2 regions of the Methylobacterium sp. Leaf102 genome follow, and region 1 is predicted to be linked to the other one. Evidence: predicted binding sites of a transcription regulator. Region 1 holds the regulator's gene; the other holds the start of a gene.
What was found. The regulator HrcA, encoded in region 1, represses chaperone genes, less so after heat shock. The targets are predictions, from matches to a motif close to GTTAGCACTCNCNNNNNGNGAGTGCTAAC.

Region 1 (11,187 bases):
TCGCCGTGCGAAAAACCTTCGGCTACTCCTTCGCCACCTGGCGCTTCCACCTGCGCGGCGAGAGCATCCGCAGCGCCCACGACGTCGGCTGGATCCGCACCCTGACCGTGGACACCCTGATGCGCCGCGAGGTCGCCACCGTGCCGGTCTCCCTACCGCTGACGGTCTTTCTCGCGGACCATCCCCTCGGATCGCCCTCGCGGGTCGTGGCGGTGGACGGCGAAGGTCGCTACGCCGGCATCGTCCGGGTGCCGGAGGCCCACGCCGCCGCCCGGGACGCCGATGGCCCGCCCCCCGGCCTCGCCGACCTCCTGCGCCACGCCGACGACGTCCTGACGCCCGGCATGAACGCCAAGGCCGCGGCCGCCGCCTTCGACCGCACGGAGAGCGAGGCGCTCGCCGTCGTCGACGGGCCGGAGACCCGCCGCGTCGTCGGCCTCCTCACCGAAAGCCACACCCTCAAGCGCTACGCCGAAGAACTCGATCGGCAGCGCCGGGCGATGCTGGGCGAGACGGCGTGAGCGCCACGGCGCCCACGCCCGCCCGAGGTCAGGCGTGGACCACGCGCCCCTTCGCCCCCAAGGCCTCCTCGACGGTGCCGTCGCCGTCGAGATAACCGTGACGTTTGGGGTTCGGCATGATCAGCGAGGCCACGAAGGCGATCCCGAGCATCACGGTGACGTACCAGAAGAACGAACTCTCCGAGCCGATCTGCTTCAGGTAGAGCGCCACCATCTCGGCGGTGCCGCCGAACAGGGAATTGGCGATGGCGTAGGACAGGCCCACGCCCAGCGCCCGCACCTGGGTCGGAAACAGCTCCGCCTTCACGATACCGGAGATGCCCGTGTAGAAGCTGATCACGGTCAAGCCGATCATGATCAGGGCGAAGGACAGGACCGGGTTGGTGGTGCTGCCGATGGTGGTCATCAGGGGCACCACCATGAGGGTGCCGAGTCCGCTGTAGAGCAGCATGTTGGCCTTGCGGCCGATCTTGTCCGAGAGCCAGCCGAAGAACGGCTGGATGATCATGTAGACCAGCAGCGCGGCGGTGGAGATCTGCGAAGCGGTAATCTTGTCGATATGCGCCGTGTTGAACAGGTACTTCGGCATGTAGGTGGTGAAGGTGTAGAAGCTCAGGGAGCCGCCGGCCGTGTAGGCCAGCACCACGCAGAACGCGCGCCAATGCTTGAACAGGGCCGCGAAGGTGCCGGATTCCTTCGAGCTCATGTCCGCCTTGGTGGCGGTCTCGGTCAGCGACGAGCGCAGGTACAGGGCGACCACGGCGGCGAGCGCCCCGATCACGAAGGGAATGCGCCAGCCCCAGGCGGTGAGCTGCTGGGCGGTGAGCACGCTCTGCAGGACGATCAGCACGAGGGAGGCCAGGAGCTGGCCGCCGATGAGGGTGACGTACTGGAACGAGGCGAAGAACCCGCGCCGGCCCTTGATGGCGATCTCGCTCATGTAGGTGGCGCTGGTGCCGTACTCGCCGCCCACCGACAGGCCCTGGATCATCCGGGCCAGGAGCAGCAGGGCCGGGGCGAGGTGGCCGACGCTCGCGTAGGTCGGCAGCACGGCGATCATCAGCGAACCGGCGCACATCATCAGCACCGAAATCATCATCGAGGTCTTGCGGCCGAGGCGGTCGGCGAGGCGCCCGAACAGCCACCCGCCGATGGGCCGCATGAAGAAGCCGACGGCGAAGACGGCCGCCGATTTCAGGAGCTGACTGGTGTCGTCGCCCTCGGGGAAGAACACCGGCGCGAAGTACAGGGCGAAGAAGGCGTAGCAGTAGAAGTCGAACCACTCGACGAGGTTGCCCGACGAGGATGCGACGATGGCCTTGATCCGGCGGCGGTTGTCCGCCGCCTCGTCGAGCCTCGGCGTCATGATTCCGGCACCGTCCGACATGCGCGTCTCCCCCTGTTTTATTTGGGATGTTGTTGAATTGGCTCATTATTTTTTTAGCATGGTCCCGCCCGGGCCTGCTGTGCGGCGACGTTAAGCTCCGCGGAAAAATTCGCAAGAGCACCGGCGGATGCCAAAATGACCGCAGGCAACGCGGCCGTGGAAGATCTGCGCTCAAGCTTTCATTCGGCCTCTCGCGCCCAAACGAAAGTCCCCGCGCAAGTCGATCCGGGGAAAATGCGGAACGGTTTCTGGGACGTCCTCGTTGCGGCTGCGCATCGGCGCCGAACGGCGCTGTCCATCGACGGGGCGGGAAACAAAACCATGAGCAAACTCTTTCGGAGCACGGTCGCGGCCGCGGCCCTGGTCATCGGCGCGACGGCGGCCTTCGGTCAGGGCGGCCCGGGTGGCGGCGCGGCCGGCGGTGGGGCCGGTGGTGGCGGCGCCGGCATCGGTGCGGGCGGCGGAGCCGGGGGTGGCGCAGGGGGCGGACGCGGCGGTGCCGGCGGCCCGGGCGCCGGTGCGGCGGGTGCCGCCGGTGCCGAGCGTGGCGGCCCGGCCGGAGGAGGCGCGGGTGTGGGCGGCGGTGCCGGCGAGCGCGGTGGTGCTGCCGAGCGGGGCGGTGCTGCCGAGCGCGGCAGCCCGGCGGGCGGCCCGAACCGGGGCACGGAAGACGGCCGCGCCGGACGTGGCGAGGGCCGGACCGACCGCGACGGTCAGCCAGATCGCGGCGCTGCGACCGATCGCGGCGAGCGGGGTGACCGCGACGGTCGAGGCGACCGGGACGGCAAGGCCGACCGGGATGGTAGGACGGACCGGGACGGCAAGGCCGATCGCGGGAATCGCGATGGCCGGGGTGATCGCGGCGATCGCGGCGATCGCGGCGACCGGGGCGATCGCGGCGACCGGGGCGATCGCGGAGCACGAGGAGATCGCGGGGATCGGGGCGCGGTCCGGGGCGCCTATGGCCGCCTCGGCGCGCCGCAGCGCACGGAGTTCCGCCAGAGCGTGATCCGGCGCGGCATTCCGCGTCTCGCCGCCGGCGCCTTCGCGCTCACCGTCGGCACGGCCATCGCCCGCAGCTACACCCTCTACGACCTGCCGCCGGACATCGTCCGCATCGCGCCGGAATACGAGGATTACCGCTACGTGCTGGTGGACGACGACATCGTCATCGTCGATCCCGACACCTACGAGATCGTCGACGTGATCCGCGGCTGAGCGGCTTCATCTGGAAGACGGGGAGGGCGCGGCCGCGAGGCGGCGCCTTTTCTCGTTCAAGCGCTTGCTCTCGTCCCAGCGCTTGCTCTCGTCTCAGCGCTTGCTGCGGTCGAGCAGCCCCGAGACGACGCGGGCGGTGTAATCCACCATCGGGACGATCCGGGCGTAGTTGAGCCGCGTCGGCCCGATCACCCCCACGACGCCGACGATCTTCTGGGCCCCATCGCGAAAGGGTGCGGCGATCATCGAGGAGCCCGACAGGGAGAACAGCTTGTTCTCCGAGCCGATGAAGATGCGGACCCCCTCGCCGCCTTCGGCCCGGGACAGGAGTTCGATGACGTCCTTCTGGGTCTCGAGGTCGTTGAACAGCAGGCGGATGCGCTCGAGATCCTCGACGGCCCGCAGGTCGTCCAGGAGATTGGCCTGACCGCGCACGATGAGCTGGCGCGCGTCGGACGGGCCGACGGAGACGGCGAGGCCGGCATCGACGAGGCGCTCGGTGATGACGTCGAGTTCGCGCTTCATCGCCTGGCGGCCGGATTCGATCTCGGCCCGCAGGGTCCCGAGTGTGCGCCCCTGGAGGCGGGCGTTGAGGTAGTTCGAGGCCTCCTGCAGGGCGCTCGCGGGCAGGCCGGGCGGCAGGTCGAGGAGGCGGTTCTCCACCGAGCCGTCGTCGGAGACGAGGACCACCAGGGCACGGGCCGGGTCGAGGCGCACGAACTCGATGTGCTTCAGGTGCACGTTGGTCTTCGTGGTCAGCACCACGCCGGCACCGCGCGAGATGCCCGACAGCAGGGTCGAGGCCTCGGCCAGCGCGCTCTCGAAGGTGTGGCCGGAGGCCGCCGCCCGCATCTGCGCCTCGATCCGCGCCTGCTCGTCCTGGCCGACATCGCCGAGTTCGAGCATGGCATCGACGAAGAAACGCAGGCCCTGCTCCGTCGGCAGCCGTCCGGCGGAGGCATGGGGCGCGAAGATGAGCCCGGAATGCTCCAGATCCGCCATCACGTTGCGGATGGAGGCCGGCGACAGGGTCATGGGCAGGATGCGCGCGAGGTTGCGCGATCCCATCGGCTCGCCGGTGGTGAGGTAGCTCTCCACGATCTGCCGGAAAATCTCGCGCGCCCGCTCGTTGGGCGCGGCGAGGACATGCATCGGCTGGGATGCGGAGAAGGGGCGGGCGGGCTCGGTCACGACGGTTTTCCTGGGCCACGATTGTGTCCGCGCGGGGGCCCTCGCACAAGGCGGCGGCGCGCGTCCGCATCGGAACGCGGGCTGCGGCGGGACAGGGCACGCTTCATCCGCCCTTCAGGAACGATGGGCCAAAAGAAAAACCGCGCTTCGATGAAGCCGTCCGGGCCCATCGTGCGTTCCACACCGCTCACCTGTCCGGCCAAGCTCGAAGTCCGTGTAAGGCCGGCCCCGCGTGGCGTCAGGAGTCCCATATGCGCAACACATCCCGTTCCGGTCTGATCCGGTCCTTGGCCATCGTGCTGGCCATGATCGGCGCCATGTTCGTCGCCGCGCCCCAAGGCGCCCAGGCGGCCCCCGCCATGGTCTCGACGGAGGTCGCCGGCCCGGCCGCCGCCCTCACGGAGGTCCAGTACGGCGGCTATGGCCGTCATCACCGTCATCACCACCGCCATTACGGCCACCGCCGCCACTTCGGCCATCATTTCGGCCATCACCGGGGTCGCCATTACGGCCGTCACTTCGGTCATCACCGCGGTCACCACCACGGCTACGGCCGTCGTCACTTCTACTGAGAGACGTTCGGAGGGGCGCCCGGTGGGCGCCCTTTTCGGTCGGGGCGTTGCCGCAGCCGCGCCCGGCGCCTAAGAGCCGCGTCCTGACACTCAACCGGGAGAGCGGCGATGCGGCCCTCGAAGCGCGCCAACGACGATCTGCGCACCGTCACCCTCGAGCGCGCCGTGGCCCGCTACGCCGAGGGGTCCTGCCTCGTCACCTTCGGCGAGACCAAGGTGCTGTGCACCGCCTCCCTGGAAGAGCGCGGGCCGCCCTGGCTGCGCGGCTCCGGCAAGGGCTGGATCACGGCCGAGTATTCCATGCTGCCGCGCGCCACCCACGAGCGCACCCGGCGCGAAGTGAATTCGGGGAAGCCGTCGGGCCGCACCCAGGAGATCCAGCGCCTCATCGGCCGGAGTCTCAGGGCCGTCACCAACCTGCCGGCCATGGGTGAGCGCCAGATCACCGTCGATTGCGACGTGATCCAGGCCGATGGCGGCACCCGCACGGCCGCCATCACGGGCGCCTGGGTGGCGCTGCACGATTGTTTCGCCTGGATGCGCGCCCGCTCGATCATCTCCGTCGATCCCCTGCGCGATCACGTGGCGGCGGTGTCCTGCGGCATCGTCAAGGGCGTGCCCGTGCTCGACCTCGACTACGCCGAGGATTCGGGGGCGGAGACCGACGCCAACTTCGTGGTCACCGGCTCGGGCGGCCTCGTCGAGGTCCAGGGCACCGCCGAGGGCAAGCCGTTCTCGGAAGAGGAGCTCATGGCGCTCCTGCGCCTGGCCAAGGGCGGCACCGAGCGCCTCGTCGCTCTCCAGAAAGACACCATCGCGCGCGAACCCGCCGACAAGCGCGTCACGGACAAGAAGGCCTCCGCATGAGCCAGCACCGCATCCTCTCGGGCCGGGTCGTCGTCGCGACCCACAATGCCGGCAAGCTCGTGGAGATGCGCGAATTGCTGGCGCCCTTCGGGATCGCGGCGGTCTCGGCCGGCGAGCTCGGCCTGCCCGAACCGGACGAGACCGGCACCATGTTCTCGGAGAATGCCGCCATCAAGGCGCACGCGGCGGCCCAGGCCTCCGGCCTGCCGGCCTTCGCCGACGATTCCGGCCTGTGCGTGAACGCCCTCGACGGGGCGCCGGGCCTGTTCTCCGCCCGCTGGGCCGGGGAGTCGAAGGATTTCGGCGGCGCCATGGCGCGGGTCGCGGCCGAGATGGAGAAGCGTGGCGACACCACGCGGCGGGCGCACTTCGTCTCCGCCCTCGTCGTCGCCTGGCCCGACGGCCACACCGAGACCTTCGAGGGCCGGGTGTTCGGGCAGATCGTGTCCCCGCGCGGCACCAGCGGATTCGGTTACGATCCCCTGTTCCTGCCCGACGGCCACGACCGGACGTTCGGGGAGATTTCTTCGGAAGAAAAGCACGGCGTCGATTGGCAAACGGGCGACGCCCTTTCCCACCGGGCGCGGGCCTTCGTGCTCCTGGCCCGGGCCTGCCTGCGGCGGCCAATCTAAGCCTGCCTGCGGCGCCCGGCCTGAGGGGGCGGCCGGAGCCGCCGGCACCCTAGAGTATTTTCCATGATCCTCCGATCACGGAAAATTCGCTAACTTATTGTTTGGTCGCATTTTCTTCACGCGAGCCGGTATCCACCTCGCTTGAAAATGCTCAGCGGCTCGCCAAGCCGTAGCGACGCCCGTTCAGGGGCGGTCCGTCCTGGCCGTTGCCGGCCACCACCACGAGGCGCTGGACCTCGCCGCGGAGATACGCCTGCAGGAAGCGGTTGTAATCGCGAAAGACCACGCAGCCGTTGGACGCGCCGCTCGGTCCGAGCATGTAGGTGTGGGCGAGGAGGCCGACGCGGCCGTGGATCGCGGCGGGGCCGCCCACGGGGTTGAGGCGGATCGCCCGCACCCCGTGGAACAGGGCCTCGCGCTCGCGCAGATCGTAGGTGCCGGGCGGCGTCGCGCCCCGCATGGTGAGATGCACGTTGCGCGGGTTGTCCTGGCTCGGTCCGAGGCCCGAATGCGCCTCCAGCACCTCGCCATTGGGCAGGGTCACCCGCCCGGCGGTGATGTCGTAGATCGCGATGCCGCCGCCCGCCACCGGGGCGGGCCCCGGAACCAGGCGCTGGCGCGACGGGACCGCCTCCGACGCACCGTCCACGGAGGCGTAGGCCGTGGGGGCCGGGGCATCGCCGAAGATGCGATCGAACAGGGAGGGTTCCTCGACGCCCGCCGCCCGGAACACGCTCTGGGTCGAGGGCAGGGCGGGACGCCGGGCGAGGCGCGCGGTGACGGCGACGGGCGCGCGCCGGAACTCGGCCGGGCGCGGGACCGGCAACGGTATCGGCAGCGGCACCGACAGGGCGACCTGCTCGGGGCGTGGCAGGGTAGCGGCGACGGGCGTGGAGCGCGCCGGGGTCGCGGCCATCTGCACCGCCGAAGGGGCGGCCTCGGGCGGGGCGGCCTCGGGCGGGGCATCGGCGGCGGCGACCCGGACGTCGACGGCCGGCGCCGGCTCGGCCCGTTGGAAGCCCGAAGCCAGGGGCCCCAGGGAGAGGGGACCGGTGAGGAGGGTGGCGCCGATGGCGGGCGTGGGATCGAGCATCCAGGCGTAGTCGGCGGGCAGCGGCCGGGCGGCGGCCGTCTCGGACGCCGCTGCGACGCTCGCCGGTACCGCTGCGACGCTCATCGGCGCCGCGTCGATCCCGCCGCCGAGGCGGGCTCCGGCGAGGCCGAGGGCGCCCACCGAAACGGCGAGCAGCACGCGGTTGCGGCGGCGGCGACGCTCCTGCCGGGGAGAGCGGTGCGAGCGGAGCGCGACATAGGTCATGGGGACTCGAACTCGATACGCATGTCCCGTTCGGGCAGCCCGCGCCGAGCCCTGTCCGCGCGGGTGCACCGCGCGGACCTGACACGAAATCGGGAGTCACCGTGAAGGGAACGATTTACCGTAAGTGTCCGTGAGTAAGCACGGGCTTGGTTAATCTCGCCTGAAGCGCATCAGCGTATTCGCGCAGGAAAACCGGCCGCGTTGGTTCAGTTCGACACAGGCGGGGGCATCCGGCGGCGGCACGCGGCGGCGCATCCGGAAAAAAGGTCGGGATTGCCAAACGCGCGGCGCGCGCGCACATCGCGGCCATGACCGAACCGACAGGCCCGGACCATCCGACCCGCGACGCGGGCTTCGGGGTCTACGTCCATTGGCCCTTCTGCGCCGCGAAGTGCCCGTACTGCGATTTCAACAGCCACGTGCGCCACGCGCCCGTGGACGAGGTCCGCTACCTCGCGGCCTTCCGGGCCGAGATCGCCCACATGGCCGCGCGGACGCCCGGCCGCACCGTGTCCAGCGTGTTCCTCGGCGGCGGCACGCCCTCCCTGATGCGGCCCGCCACCGTGGCGGGGCTGCTCGATGCCGTCGCGGGCGCGTGGGCCGTCGCGCCTGACGTCGAGATCACCCTGGAGGCCAACCCGACGAGCGTCGAGGCGGAGCGGTTTCGCGGCTACCGGGCGGCGGGCGTCAACCGGGTGTCGCTCGGCGTCCAGGCCATGGACGATGCCGCCCTGAAGGCCCTGGGCCGGCTCCACACCGCGCAGGAAGCCATGGCGGCGGTGCGGGTCGCGGCGACGCATTTCGAGCGCTACTCCTTCGACCTCATCTATGCCCGGCCCGACCAGGGCCTCGCGGCGTGGCGCGCGGAACTCGAGGGGGCCATCGCCCGGGCGGCCGAGCACCTCTCGCTCTACCAGCTCACCATCGAGCCCGGCACGCCGTTCTTCGGCCTCGCCGCCGCCGGCAAGCTGGTGCCGCCCGACGACGAACATGCCCGCGCCCTCTACGACGTGACCCAGGAGGTCTGCGACCGGGCGGGGCTCCCGGCCTACGAGATATCGAACCATGCCCGCCCCGGCGCACAGTCGCGCCACAACCTCCTGTACTGGCGCTACGGCGAGTACGCCGGCATCGGCCCCGGCGCCCACGGGCGCCTCGTGGCCCCTGACGGGCGGCTCGGCACCGTCACCGAGCGGGCACCCGAAGCGTGGCTCGCCCGGGTCGAGCGCGACGGGCACGGCATCATCGAGACGGAGCGGCTGTTGCCGGCCGACCAGGGCGACGAATTCCTGATGATGGGCCTGCGCCTGTCGGAGGGCATCGACCCGGCCCGCTACGCCGCGCTCAAGGGCCGCGTCCTCGACGCCGCCCGGATCGAGACCCTGGTGGCCGACGGGCTCCTCGCCCGGAGCGCCGGCGGCCGCATCGCCGCGACCCCGCGCGGAGCCCCGGTGCTCAACGCCGTCGTGGCGGCGCTGGCCGCCTGAATCACCGGGCCGACCGGGCGTCCGGTTCGCCGGTCCAGGCTCCTCCGCCTGCATCGGCGTCACCGAGAACCGGTTCGCCCTTCGTTGGCCGAGGCTCCTCCGCCTGCATCGGCGTCACCGAGAACCGGTTCGCCCTTCGTTGGCCGAGGCTCCGGTCACGTCCCCGAGGGCCCGAGCACCCGGGGCGCCGGGCTGACCACCGCGGGGGCGCCGCTGCGGATCTCGTAGACCGCGAGGGTCCGGTCGCTCGGGCCGTCGGGCCGGAACCGGAAGGTGCCGTCGACGCCGGAGAAGCCCGACGGGTTGGTGAGCGTGGTGTCGGCGAAGCGCTGCGAGCCGAATTGCCGGCTGAGCGCCGCCGTGAGCGATACGGCGTCGTACGCGAGGGTCGCCACCCGCGGTGGCACGGCCCCGAACCGTGCCTGATAGCGCTGCGAGAAGCTCGAGAAGCCCGCCGCGTCGGGGGCCGCGAACCAGCCACCCTGGAGGGAGGGCAGGGCGAAGGCGCGGGGATCGTTCCACACGGCGGTGCCGAGGGGCTTGACCCGGCCCGGCGAGAACCCGGCCTTGGCGAGCACCGGATCGAGGGTGGCGAGGCCGTCCGGCGTATCGGGAAGGAACAGGGCGTCGGCCTGGGCGCCCCCGCCCGTGATCAGGCCGGAGAGCCGCCCCACCGCCGGACCGGGATTGCCCGGCGCATAGCGCTCGATGCCGACGAGACGGGCGCCTTTGCGCGCCACGGCCTCGCGGACCTGCGCTTCGACGGCGTTGCCGTAGCTGTTCTCCGGAATCAGGGCCGCGAAGGAGCGCCGGCCCTTGGCCACGGCCTCGTCGACGATGCGGTCGACCTCGGCCTGGGGCAGGAAGCTCAAGAGGTAGACGCCGCGCGCCGCCACCGCCGCATCGGTGGAGAACGCGATGACGGGCTTGCCCGCCGCGCGGGTGGCCACGGACGCCGCCTGGACGTTGGCGGCGAAGAGCGGACCGAGCACGAGTTCGGCCCCGTCCGCCAGGGCCGCCTGGGCGGCCTCGCGGGCGCCATCCGCCGTCCCGCGATCGTCCTTCACCAGGATCTGGAGGTCGGGTTTCTGGAAATCCTCGACGGCGAGTTCGGCGGCGTTGCGGAGCGCCGCCCCCACGGCCGCGCCGGGGCCCGTCAGCGGCAACACGAGGGCGACCTTCACCGCGCCGGTGCCGATCCGGGTCCCGGAGGCGGCCGGTCCCGGGCCGGTCTCGCCCGGGGGCAAGTCCGTGGGGGGGAGATCGGCCGGCGGCGACGCGGCGACCACGGGCGGCGCGGACCGGCGTCCGGCACGCGGGCCGCCGTCGGGGCCGCCGATGCAGCCCGCCAGGGTCAGCGCCAAGGCCGACGCCAGGGCACCCACGCCCCAGACGCCCATCTGCCGCCACTTCGCGCGTGTCATCGCGGCCCCCCTGTCGCCGAGCGTCCCGTCACGTTGGGAGTGTCGTTCGCAAAAGTAAATGTGCGTGCCGGGGGATACACGCATTCCGCACGGAGGCGCCGGCATGGCATGGTCCCGGCCATGACACAGCGAAGCGACAAGCCGGGCCGACCGCGCCGGGACGCCCCGGCGGGGCCGGCAAAGCCCATCTCCACCTTCACGGCCTTCGGTCTCGCGGCGGAAGCCGAGCCCCTCGATCCGGGGCTGCACGTGGTGGCGACGCCCATCGGCAACCTCAGGGACGTCTCGTTCCGGACGCTCGCCACCCTGGCGGCGGCCGACACGGTGCTGGCCGAGGACACCCGTGTCACCCGCACCCTGCTGATGCATTACGGGATCACCACGCCGCTGGTGGCCTATCACGAGCATTCCAACGCCGCCGTGCGCGAGCGGATGATCGCCCGGATGCAGGCCGGCGAGGCCCTGGCCCTGGTCTCGGACGCGGGCACGCCCCTGGTCTCCGACCCCGGGTTCAAGCTCGTCCAGGCGGCCATCGAGGCCGGCATCCGGATCACGCCGATCCCCGGCCCG
Region 2 (11,187 bases), on a different contig from region 1:
AGGTCAGGGCGACATCGGCGAAGCTGACGAAGATCGACAGCGCGACGAGGCGCTGACCGATCTTGCCCTCCGTCCGGCCGAACCAGCGGAACAGGCCGATCTCGCGGGTCGGCTCGTCACGGTTCGCGAAGTAGGGATCGGCAATGAGGGTGATCGCCCGAATCGGCTTCAGGTGCGAGATGCCGAGCACGATGGCGGCGAACACCACGGCACCCGTGGCGGCGAAGGCCGGCGGCAGCAGGGCGGCGAGCGTCGGGGGCAGCGCGCCCAAGGCCGCCAGCAGCTTGGCCCCGGAGAACAGGAGATAGCCGACGCCGTAGACCGAGATGAAGATCTTCAGGTAGGCCGAGATCTTGCCGGAGGCGAGCAGGATGCCCGCCATGGCGAGCCCGCTCAGGGACACGTAGAGGGGCGGTGCGGCGTCGCCGGGAAATGCCAGCAGGACGAGGGCGAACAGCGCCGTCACGGCGGCTTGCAGGCCGAGGCCCGTCCTCAATACGGCCACGTGCGTCTTCTCCCCGTGCTGATCGTCGAGGCACCGCTTCCGCGGCATGCCGGAGCCCGGGAGTGACGGCGGGTCGTGGCGAGATCGTGGCCGGACGGGTGCCTGAGCGGACGAAAATCCTGGCCCGCGTGTTCTATTGCCAATCCCAGTCGCCGTAGCCCGGCTCGCGGCAGCGATAGCCGATGGGGCATTCCGGGTTGTCGCGGGTCGGCATGAAGCGCAGGTCGGCGATCTCCGAGAGCTCGCAGAAGCTGCGGTCGCGCACGAAGCGCTGGAAGGTCTGGTTACCGGTGTCGAGGAGGATCGCCCCCTGGCGCTTCACCAGCGCCATGGCGTCGGCGCAGGCCATGCGGGCGGTCGTCCCGGTGGTCTGGGCGCTCGCCGGCGTCGCCAGGACGACGCAGAGGGCGAGGGCGAAACATCTCGTCACGATGGCGGGGCGCCGTTCCGGTGATTTGCTGAGCCCAAGCATGGCAGTTTCCGCCGGGCGCGAAAAGGGCCGCGCCCCGTCTTGCCGTCCGGTTGCCGCAATCGGGCGCTCTATCCACCGCTGTTGCGCCGGAGCGCGCGCCGATCATCGGACGGAACGGGTACAGAGGCAGCCATGTCGGGACTTTCGATCCTCAACCTCGAAGCCGTGCGCGCCGCGCCCGTGTCGCGCGAGCCCTACACGTTCTTCCTCGGCAACGACGTCCTCGACCGCGCGGCCATCGACGAAATCCGGCAGGACTTCCCGGCGATTGCCAAGCCGGGTTACCTCACCGTGGACGAGGTGGCGCTCAAGGGCCGGTTCAAGGCGCTCATCGACGAATTGGAGAGCGACGAGTTCTCCCGCATCATGGGCGAGAAGTTCGGTATCGACCTCGTCTCGTGCCCGCGCCTCACCACCATCATGAAGAAGAGCCAGCCGAAATACGGATCGATCCACACCGACGGGCCGTCGAAGGTGATGACGATGCTGATCTACATGAACGATGCCTGGGACGCGCCCGCCGCCGGGCGCCTGCGGGTGCTCTACGACGGCCGGAACTACGAACCCTTCGCCGTCGAGGTGCCGCCCACCATGGGCACGATGTTCGCCTTCCTGCGGTCCGACAATTCCTGGCACGGCCACGAGCCGTTCGAGGGCGAACGCCGGGTGGTACAGGTCGCCTGGGTCAAGGACGCGGCCGAACTCGAGCGCAAGAAGAAGCGCAACCGGACGGCGCAGTTCCTGAAGGGCATCTTTGGGCGCTGAAACCCGGGCGGCCGGACACCGGTCGCATCGGACATCGTCTTCCTGGCTCGGACCGCTTCAGGGCGATCCGGGCCATTTTCATGGGTAGGGGGGATCGGCGATACGACAGCCGACGTCGCCCCGCGATCGCCATGCTCCCGGCGTGGACGCGGAGTGGCGACGCCCGAGACTGCCGAGGGCGTGTCCCACGCTCTCGGCCACGAAAAAGGGGCCGCCTCTCGGCGACCCCCTCTATCAAGTTCGGCTCAAGACGCTCGGACTTTTAGAAGTCCATGCCGCCCATGCCGCCGCCCATGCCGCCGCCGCCCGGCATACCGCCGCCGGCGCTGTCCTTCTTCGGAGCATCGGCGATCATGGCTTCCGTGGTCACCAGCAGGCCGGCGATGGAGGAGGCATCCTGCAGGGCGGTCCGCACGACCTTGGCCGGGTCGACGATGCCGGCCTGGATCATGTCCACGTACTCTTCGGTCTGGGCGTTGAAGCCGTAGGTGATCGAAGAGGTGTTGTCGGTGATCTTGCCGACGACGATGGAGCCTTCGACGCCGGAGTTGGCGGCGATCTGACGGATCGGCGCCTCGAGGGCCTTCAGCACGATCTTGATGCCGGCCTGGACGTCCGGGTTGTCGCTCTTGAGGGCGCGGACGGCCTCGCGGGCGCGGAGGAGGGCGGTGCCGCCGCCCGGGACGATGCCCTCTTCCACCGCAGCGCGGGTGGCGTTGAGCGCGTCGTCGACGCGGTCCTTCTTCTCCTTGACCTCGACCTCGGTCGCGCCGCCGACGCGGATGACCGCGACGCCGCCGGCGAGCTTGGCCAGACGCTCCTGGAGCTTCTCACGGTCGTAGTCCGAGGTGGTCTCCTCGATCTGCGCCTTGATCTGGGCGACGCGGGCCTCGATGTCCGACTTCTCGCCGAGACCGTCGATGATCGTGGTGGTCTCCTTCTCGATGCGGATGCGCTTGGCGCGGCCGAGCATCGGCAGGGTGACGTTCTCGAGCTTGATGCCGAGGTCCTCGGCGATCATCTGACCCTGGGTCAGGATCGCGATGTCCTCGAGCATGGCCTTGCGGCGATCGCCGAAGCCCGGAGCCTTGACAGCCGCGACCTTGAGGCCGCCGCGCAGCTTGTTCACCACGAGGGTGGCGAGCGCCTCGCCCTCGATGTCCTCGGCGATGATGACGAGGGGCTTGCCCGTCTGCACCACGGCCTCGAGAACCGGCAGCATCGCCTGGAGCGACGAGAGCTTCTTCTCGTGGATGAGGATGTAGGGGTCCTCGAGCTCGGCGACCATCTTCTCCGCGTTCGTGATGAAGTACGGGGAGAGGTAGCCGCGGTCGAACTGCATGCCCTCGACGACGTCGAGCTCGGTCTCGGCTGTCTTGGCCTCCTCGACGGTGATGACACCCTCGTTGCCGACCTTCTGCATGGCGTGGGCGATCATCTCGCCGATTTCCTTGTCGCCATTGGCCGAGATGGTGCCGACCTGGGCGACTTCCTCGGACGAGGCGACCTTCTTGGCGCGGCCCGTGATGTCCTTCACGGCGGCGGTGGTGGCGAGGTCGATGCCGCGCTTCAGGTCCATCGGGTTCATGCCGGCGGCGACGTACTTGGCGCCTTCACGGACGATGGCCTGGGCCAGGACGGTGGCGGTGGTGGTGCCGTCGCCCGCGATGTCGTTGGTCTTCGAGGCCACTTCGCGCACCATCTGGGCGCCCATGTTCTCGAACTTGTCGGCGAGCTCGATCTCCTTGGCGACGGTGACGCCGTCCTTGGTGATGCGGGGAGCGCCGAAGCTCTTCTCGATGACGACGTTACGACCCTTGGGGCCGAGGGTCACCTTCACTGCGTCGGCCAGGATATCGACGCCGCGCAGCATCTTCTCGCGGGCGTCGGAGCCGAAACGGACTTCTTTCGCTGCCATGTTCAAATCCTCATGCGGTGGGAAGCCCCGAGGCGCTCAGAGTAGAAGCGCGCTCAAAGGGCTCGGGTAGGGGGACGAAGGAAGAGGGCAGATCACCGTTCAGGCGACGACGCCCATGATGTCGGATTCCTTCATGATCAGGAGATCTTGACCGTCGATCTTGACCTCGGTGCCGGACCACTTGCCGAACAGCACGCGATCGCCGGCCTTGACGTCGAGGGGATTGATGCGGCCGGCCTCGTCGCGGGCGCCGGGGCCGACGGCGACGATCTCGCCCTCTTGCGGCTTCTCCTTGGCGGTGTCGGGGATGATGATGCCCCCCTTGGTCTTCTCTTCGCCTTCGATACGGCGAACGACGACACGGTCGTGCAGCGGACGGAACTTCATGAGCTGCCCTCTTGCTCTAAATTCATGGATGGCGTTGATGCGGCGCGGCAGCGCGCTCAACCCAGGCCGTTAGCACTCTCGATCGGTGAGTGCCAACGATGCCGCGGAGGTAGGCGCATGCCTTGCGTGAGTCAAGACTGTCGCAGGTCGGCGCGACGGTTGCGCGACGGCAATTCTCTCCCGATCCGCTCCGCCACGGACCAATCATCCCCGATGATCAGCCTTCATGGACCACAGGGTGCGGTCGGGTCCCCCGCCACCGACGGCGCCGGACCGATGCCTGCCGCCACGGTGTGGATCGACCTCGACGACCCGAGTGCCGAGGAGGCGCAGCGCATCGAGGACGCGACGGGCATCCGCGTCCCATCGCGAAAAGCCCTCAGCGAGGTGGAGAATTCGAGCCGGCTGCGGCGTCTCAAGAACGGCTTCTCGCTGTCGACGCCGATGATCACCTTCGACAAGGTCGATTCGTTGTTGAAGCCCCTGGGGTTCGTCCTGACCAAGGACCACCTCGTAACCGTGCGGTTCCACGATCTGCGCGCGTTCGCGGAGGTGAAGAAGCGCATCGCCGAGGGCGACGGCCCGTCCACCACGAGCACGGAGATCTTCCTCCTGCTCATGGAGGAGTTGGTCGACAGCCTCGCCGATTCCCTGGAGGACATGGGCGCCGATCTCGATGCCCTCTCGACCCGGATCTTCGACTTCGACGTGCGGGGCGGCGCGCCCGCCAGCGACGACAAGCTCAAGACCCAGACGCCGCGACGGCGCGATCTGGCGCTCCGCCGGATCCTGCGCGGCATCGGCCGGCGCGGCAAGGCGCTCGGCAAGATCCGGTCCAGCCTGCTGGGTCTCGAACGCATCGTCCCCTTCGTCGCAAACGAGTGCGAGCACCTGCTCGGCGCCGAGCAGGTGCCGCGCTTCGAGGCCGTGCGACGGGACATCGCCTCCCTCGACGAGTTCGAGATCCGTCAATCGGAGAACGTCCAGTTCCTCCTCGACGCCACCCTCGGCCTCATCAACATGGAGCAGAACAACACCTTCCGGGTGCTGACCGTGGTCTCGGTCGTGGGCATTCCGCCGACCCTCGTGACCTCACTCTACGGCATGAATTTCAAGCACATGCCCGAACTCGATTGGGCCTACGGATATCCCTACGGCCTCGCCCTCGTGGTTCTCAGCGCCCTCGTGCCGATCGTGTTCTTCCGCATGCGGGGGTGGTTCTGAGGATCGTCACGCCGGGCGGTTGACGGATTCTTTGCGCACCTCCGCTTAGGGTCCAGCCAAAGGCGCGAGCGCCCCGCTCGGCGCAAGGCTGCCCGTTCCCGCCATGGCCGTGATCTGCGCCTTCGTCCTCAACGCCGGGCTGAACTTCGTGCTCGGCCTGCTCATCGCGAAGCTGCTGGGCCCGGCGGATTTCGGTCTGTTCGCGCTGGCCACCGCCGGCGCCATCGTGGCCAACACGGTGCTGTTCGAATGGCTGCGCCTGTCGGCGACGCGGTTCTACTCGGCCCGCGTCCGCGATCAGGAGCCGTGGATCCGCCAGGGTCTCGACCGGGCCTACGTCGTACTCGGCGCCGGGCTCCTCGCCGCCGCCCTGGTCTGCGCCGGATTCGGCGTGGAGGCGGGGCCCGAGAGCCGCGCGGCCATCACGGCGGGCGCGGGCGTGGCCGCCCTCGGGATCGGAGTGTTCGACTACCACGCGGCGCTCGCCCGCGCCCGCTTCGACGGTGGCCTCTACTTCCGGCTGGTGGCGATCAAGAACGCCTTGGCCTTCGTGCTCATGGCCGGCACGGCGTGGCTCCTGCCCCAGCCGGCCTGGGTGCTCGCCGCGGCGGGCCTGAGCCAGTTCCTCGCCGCCGCGATCCTATGGCGGCCCATGCGCGATCCCGTGAGCCCGCGCCTGCGCGTGCGCCTCGCCGAGACCTGGCGGCTGTTCCTCGCCTACGGCCTGCCCTTGATCGCCGCCAACGCCATCTATCAGCTGCTGCCGTTCCTCAATCGCGGCACCATCGCGGCCCAGGCCGGGCTGGCCGAGGCCGGCTACTTCGCCCTCGCGGCCGACGTCACCACGCGCAGCATCGGCACGCTGGGCACCGCCCTCGACCTCCTGCTGTTCCAGCTCGCCGTGCGCGTCGAGGAGGAGGAGGGCCGCGCGGCCGCCGAGGCCCAGGTCGGGCGCAACGTCGGCGTGGTGGTCGCCCTGCTGCTGCCCTGCGCCGTCGGGTTCTGGGCGATCCTTCCCGCCCTCCAGGCCCTGGTGGTGCCGGAGGCCTATCGCGGCCCATTCGCGAGCTATGCCGGGCTGATGATCCCGGGCTTCTTCTGCCTCGCGATGATGAACTTCGCCCTCAATCCGATCTTCCAGATCCGCCGCAGGACCCTGCCGGTGATCGCCGCCGCCCTGGTGGGCCTCGCCGTCGACGCCCTCGGCCTGTGGCTGCTGCCGCCGCTCATGGGACCGGAAGGCATCGCGGCGGCGCAGACGGCGGGTCTCGCCGCCGCCACCGGGTTCCTGGCGCTCCGGGCGCTCACGGGGCCGGAGCGCCTGCGCCTGCCGTGGCGCGATCTCCTGATGGCCGGTATCGCCTGTGCGGCCATGGCCCTGTGCCTCGTACCCCTGCGCCATCTCGAGCCCGTGCGGGCCCTCGCGGTCAGCCTGCCCCTCGGCTTCCTCGTCGTCGGAGGGTTCACCTGGGTCCTGGACATCGCCGGCCTGCGCACCCTCATCGCAGCCCGCTTGGCGGCGCGGCGCGCAGGACCGTCGAAAGCGGGAACCGGACGCACCGGACCGGATGCAATCGCGAACGATTCTCATTAGGATCGGAGCACAAAACACGAAGACGGACCGGGCGCGCCGCCCGGCCAGGGCGGGAAACAATGCGGTCATACGAGCCTCACGACGCGGATGCGGCGGCGGACATCGTCCGCGCGGCCGCCGACCGGACGGAGCGCCTGCGCCTCGTCGGCGGCGGCACCAAGGCCGGGATCGGCCGCCCGGCCGGGAATCCCGCATCCGAGGACGAGGCGACGCTGTCCACCGCCGGATTGTCGGGCATCACCCTCTACGAACCGGCCGAGATGGTGGTCTCGGCGCTCGCCGGCACACCGCTCGCCGAGGTGCAGGCCCTGCTCGCCGGGCGCGGCCAGATGCTGCCCTTCGAGCCCATGGACCATCGCGGCCTGTTGGGGACGCACGGCACGCCAAGCTTCGGCGCGGTGGCATCCACGAACAATTCCGGCCCCCGCCGGATCAATGCCGGGGCGGCCCGCGACAGCCTCATCGGCGTGCGCTTCGTCAACGGACGCGGCGAGATCATCAAGTCCGGCGGTCGGGTGATGAAGAACGTCACCGGCCTCGATCTCGTGAAGCTCGTGGCCGGCGCCTGGGGCACCCTCGGGCTGCTCACGGAGGTCACCTTCAAGGTGCTGCCGGTGCAGGAGCGAGTGTCGACCCTGGTGTTCGCAGGCCTCGACGATGACCGGGCCGTCGCCGCCCTCTCGGCCGCCCTCGGCTCGCCGTTCGAGCTCACCGGCGCCGCCCACCTGCCGGCCGGTATCGGCGGCCCCGAAGCCCGCACCGCCATGCGGGTCGAGGGGTTTTCGGATTCGGTCGCCTATCGGCTCGGTGAACTGACGAAGCTGCTCAAGCGCTTCGGTGCGCCCGAGATCGTCGAGGGCGACACCGGCACCGCCCTGTGGACCGGTATCCGCGACGCCGCCCCCCTGGCCGAGCCGGCGGATGCCGCCATCTGGCGTCTCTCCACCGCCCCGACCTGCGGCCCCGCCCTGGCAGCCGCCATCGCGGCGGAGCGCGACGCGCGGTGGTTCTACGATTGGGGCGGCGGCCTGATCTGGCTCGCGACCGCGGCCGAGGGCGATGCCGGGGCCGCGACCGTGCGGGCGGCGGTGAAGGCGCAGGGCGGCCACGCCACCCTGGTACGCGCGCCCGACGCCGTGCGCGCCGCCGTGCCGGTGTTCGAGCCCCTGTCCGAGCCGCTGATGCGGATCACGGCGGGTCTCAAGGCGGCGCACGACCCAATGGGCGTGTTCAATCCGGGCCGGATGTACGCGGAGATCTGACGTCGCCGCGACATTCTTACCCGCAGGCATCGGCCTTGGGTTCCGGCTATCAAAAACCGGCCTGCCAGTGTTTGGAGCGATTCCAAAGGCTCGGCAGACCCTCCGTTCCGCTCTAAGGTACGGGCGAAGACGACGGGGCCGCCATGCCGATGGTGTGAAGCGGCACCGCGATGGGTGGATTCAGGAACACGCCGTGCAGACCAGTTTCAGCCTGACGCAGCTCGCCGATCCCGCCATGGCGGCCTCGGAAAAGATCCTGCGGACCTGCGTCCATTGCGGTTTCTGCACCGCCACCTGCCCGACCTACCTGCTGCTGGGCGACGAGCTCGACAGTCCGCGCGGCCGCATCTACCTCATCAAAGACATGCTGGAGGGCAACAAGCCCGCCGTGCCGGAGGTGGTCAAGCACATCGACCGCTGCCTGTCGTGCCTGTCCTGCATGACGACCTGCCCCTCGGGTGTGCACTACATGCACCTCGTCGATCACGCCCGCGCGCATATCGAGGAAACCTACACCCGTCCCTTCGGGGACCGGGCGCTCCGGGCGGTGCTGGCCTTCGTGCTGCCCTATCCCAACCGTTTCCGACTGGCTTTGCTCGGCGCCAAGCTCGGGAGCCCGTTCCGCCCCCTGGTGGCGCGGGTGCCCGGCCTCGGCAACCGGCTTGCCGCCATGCTGGATCTCGCCCCGGCCGAATTGCCGAACCGCAACCGCACCGACCGGCCCGGCACCTTTCCGGCTGAGACCCGTGCGCTGGAGGCCAGCGCCGCCCTTCAGGGCACCACGGCCCCGGCCCGCACGGGCCGCGTCGCGCTGCTGCGCGGCTGCGCCCAGAGCGTCCTGCGGCCCGACTTCAACGAGGCGGCGATCCGGCTGCTGACCCGCCACGGCGTCGAGGTGGTGCAGGCCAAGGGGGAGGGCTGCTGCGGCGCGCTCACCCACCACATGGGCAAGGCGGACGCGTCCCATGCCCAGGCGAAACGCACCATCGACGCCTGGATCGCCGAAATGGACGGCGCCGGCCTCGACGCCATCGTGGTCACGGCGTCGGGCTGCGGCACCACCATCAAGGATTACGGCTTCATGTTCCGCGACGACCCGGCCTACGCCGAGAAGGCCGCGCGGGTTTCAGGGATCGCCAAGGACGTGACCGAGTACATGGCCGGTCTCGGCCTGATGCCGACGCTCATCGAGAGCGACCTCGTGGTCGCCTACCACTCCGCCTGCTCGATGCAGCACGGCCAGGGCATCCGCACGGAGCCGAAGAACCTCCTGAAGCGTGCGGGCTTCGCCGTGAAGGACGTACCCGAGGGGCATATCTGCTGCGGCTCGGCCGGCACCTACAACATCCTCCAGCCCGAGATCGCCGGCCGCCTCCGGGACCGCAAGGTCGCCAACATCGAGCGCCTGCGCCCCGACGTCATCGCCACGGGCAACATCGGCTGCGCGACGCAAATCGGGAAGGGCACCGCCATCCCCATCGTCCACACGGTGGAGTTGCTCGACTGGGCCACGGGGGGCCCGAAGCCGGCGGCGCTGGCGTCGGCCTGACGCCCCGGCTCACGGATCGAGTTGGTCGGTGAGGGGGATCCAGCGATAGCCGCTCCCCTGCCGCACCACGTAGCCGAGCGACGGGAAGGCGGCGTGATAGGCCGACACGAGGATCCCGTCCGTGGCGGCCATGTCGTAGATGTGCCGGCGCGTGGCGGCCCCTTGCGCCTTGTCCATGTCGAAGACGGCGTGCCACTCCGGGTGGGCCAGGGACGCGACCTCGTGGTGGGCGCAATCCCCCCAGACCAGCATGCGCTGGCCGGCGCTCTCCAGATGGAAGGCGAGATGTCCCGGCGTATGCCCGAAGGCCGCGAGGGCGGTGATCCCAGGCGCCACCGCATCGCCGGGTTTCACGAAGCGGGTGCGGTCGGCGAGGGGAAGCAGGTGGCTGCGAAACACCCGGGCCGATCGGGCCTCGTTGCTCTCCACCGGCGCCGATAGGCGCGCCCCGTCGCGCCAGAACGAATCTTCGGTGGCACCGACCACGTAGCGCGCCCGCGTGAAGACCGGTCGCCCGTCCTCCATGAGGCCGCCGATGTGGTCGGTGTGGCAGTGGGTCAGCACGACGACGTCGATGGTGTCCGGTGCGAGGCCGGCGCGGGCCAGAAGGTGGGCGAGTTGCCCGCCGGCGGGCCTGGGCACGAACCCGACCGCGCCGTTGCCGGTATCGAACAGGATGGTTTCACGGCCGGTCTGCACCAGGGTGGGGGTGAAGCCGGGCTTGAACCGGTTCGGACGCAGGCGATTCTCCCGCATCAGGGCCTCGACCGCGGCTTGCGGGCGATCCTCCCCGACGATGGGCCAGGGGCCGTCGATCGTCGCGCTCGCATCGAGCAGTGTCGTCACCGTGAAATGCCCGAGCCGGATCCGGTGAATCACGGACTGGGCATCCTCCGGGCAAACCTGCGCTGTGGCGGAGCCGGGCAGCGCCAACGCGAGGGTGGCGGCCGCGAGACTGCGGCGGGTGAGATCGGTCATGATGGGCATTCCCCCGCCGGGCCCAATGCGCCAGGATGTTCCCGGGTCGCCGGCTGCAGGGCAGGGCTAGCATCGTGACGGAGGGCGGCGCTTGAACGAACCTGCTACGCTCGGCCCGCTCTGGCACGTGGAGGGCCCGCAGACGTTCTTCGCCGGGCCGCTCGCCCACAATGCCAGCCACCAGCACGGCGCGCCGGTCTATCTCGCGGGGCTCTACGGTCGCTTCCGGATCCGCTTCCCGGACACGGACTGGATCACCTGCCGAACCGCCTTCGTGCCGGCCGGCCTGGCGCACGAACTCGATTGCGGCGGCGACCCCCTGGCGGTGCTCTACCTCGAACCCGAGGTGTCGCCGCAGGCCCTGACGGGTCTAATGCGGGGCGCATGCTCCATCGCGGGCGCTCGCGTCGGGGCAGGCGGCGAGATCAACGCCCTGCGGGGCCTCTACGAGGATCGCGAAGCCTGCGCCTGGGCCGGCGAGGCTCTGGCCGATCTCGCACGGTTCTCCCTCCAGCGTGCCGACGAGACCCTGG

Region 2: groES (co-chaperone GroES) is a predicted target of HrcA. The motif match lies at 4,116-4,144, and genes of this name have one in related genera.

The regions. Positions count from the first base shown of each region.
Region 1 covers NZ_LMMX01000034.1:310,655-321,841, reverse strand. The annotation lists gene ASF27_RS16035 (chloride channel protein) at 1-521, shown strand, start outside; gene ASF27_RS16030 (MFS family transporter) at 550-1,908, opposite strand; gene ASF27_RS16025 (DUF1236 domain-containing protein) at 2,230-3,126, shown strand; gene hrcA (heat-inducible transcriptional repressor HrcA) at 3,220-4,278, opposite strand; gene ASF27_RS22400 (hypothetical protein) at 4,569-4,889, shown strand; gene rph (ribonuclease PH) at 4,998-5,756, shown strand; gene rdgB (RdgB/HAM1 family non-canonical purine NTP pyrophosphatase) at 5,753-6,388, shown strand; gene ASF27_RS16000 (DUF2778 domain-containing protein) at 6,540-7,706, opposite strand; gene hemW (radical SAM family heme chaperone HemW) at 8,015-9,193, shown strand; gene ASF27_RS15990 (penicillin-binding protein activator) at 9,349-10,617, opposite strand; gene rsmI (16S rRNA (cytidine(1402)-2'-O)-methyltransferase) at 10,738-11,187, shown strand, end outside.
Region 2 covers NZ_LMMX01000040.1:90,219-101,405, reverse strand. The annotation lists gene ASF27_RS20260 (ABC transporter ATP-binding protein/permease) at 1-505, opposite strand, end outside; gene ASF27_RS20255 (hypothetical protein) at 639-977, opposite strand; gene ASF27_RS20250 (2OG-Fe(II) oxygenase) at 1,110-1,742, shown strand; gene groL (chaperonin GroEL) at 2,005-3,660, opposite strand; gene groES (co-chaperone GroES) at 3,760-4,047, opposite strand; gene ASF27_RS20235 (magnesium transporter CorA family protein) at 4,261-5,271, shown strand; gene ASF27_RS20230 (lipopolysaccharide biosynthesis protein) at 5,375-6,865, shown strand; gene ASF27_RS20225 (FAD-binding protein) at 6,925-8,127, shown strand; gene ASF27_RS20220 (heterodisulfide reductase-related iron-sulfur binding cluster) at 8,321-9,676, shown strand; gene ASF27_RS20215 (MBL fold metallo-hydrolase) at 9,686-10,654, opposite strand; gene ASF27_RS20210 (AraC family transcriptional regulator) at 10,746-11,187, shown strand, end outside.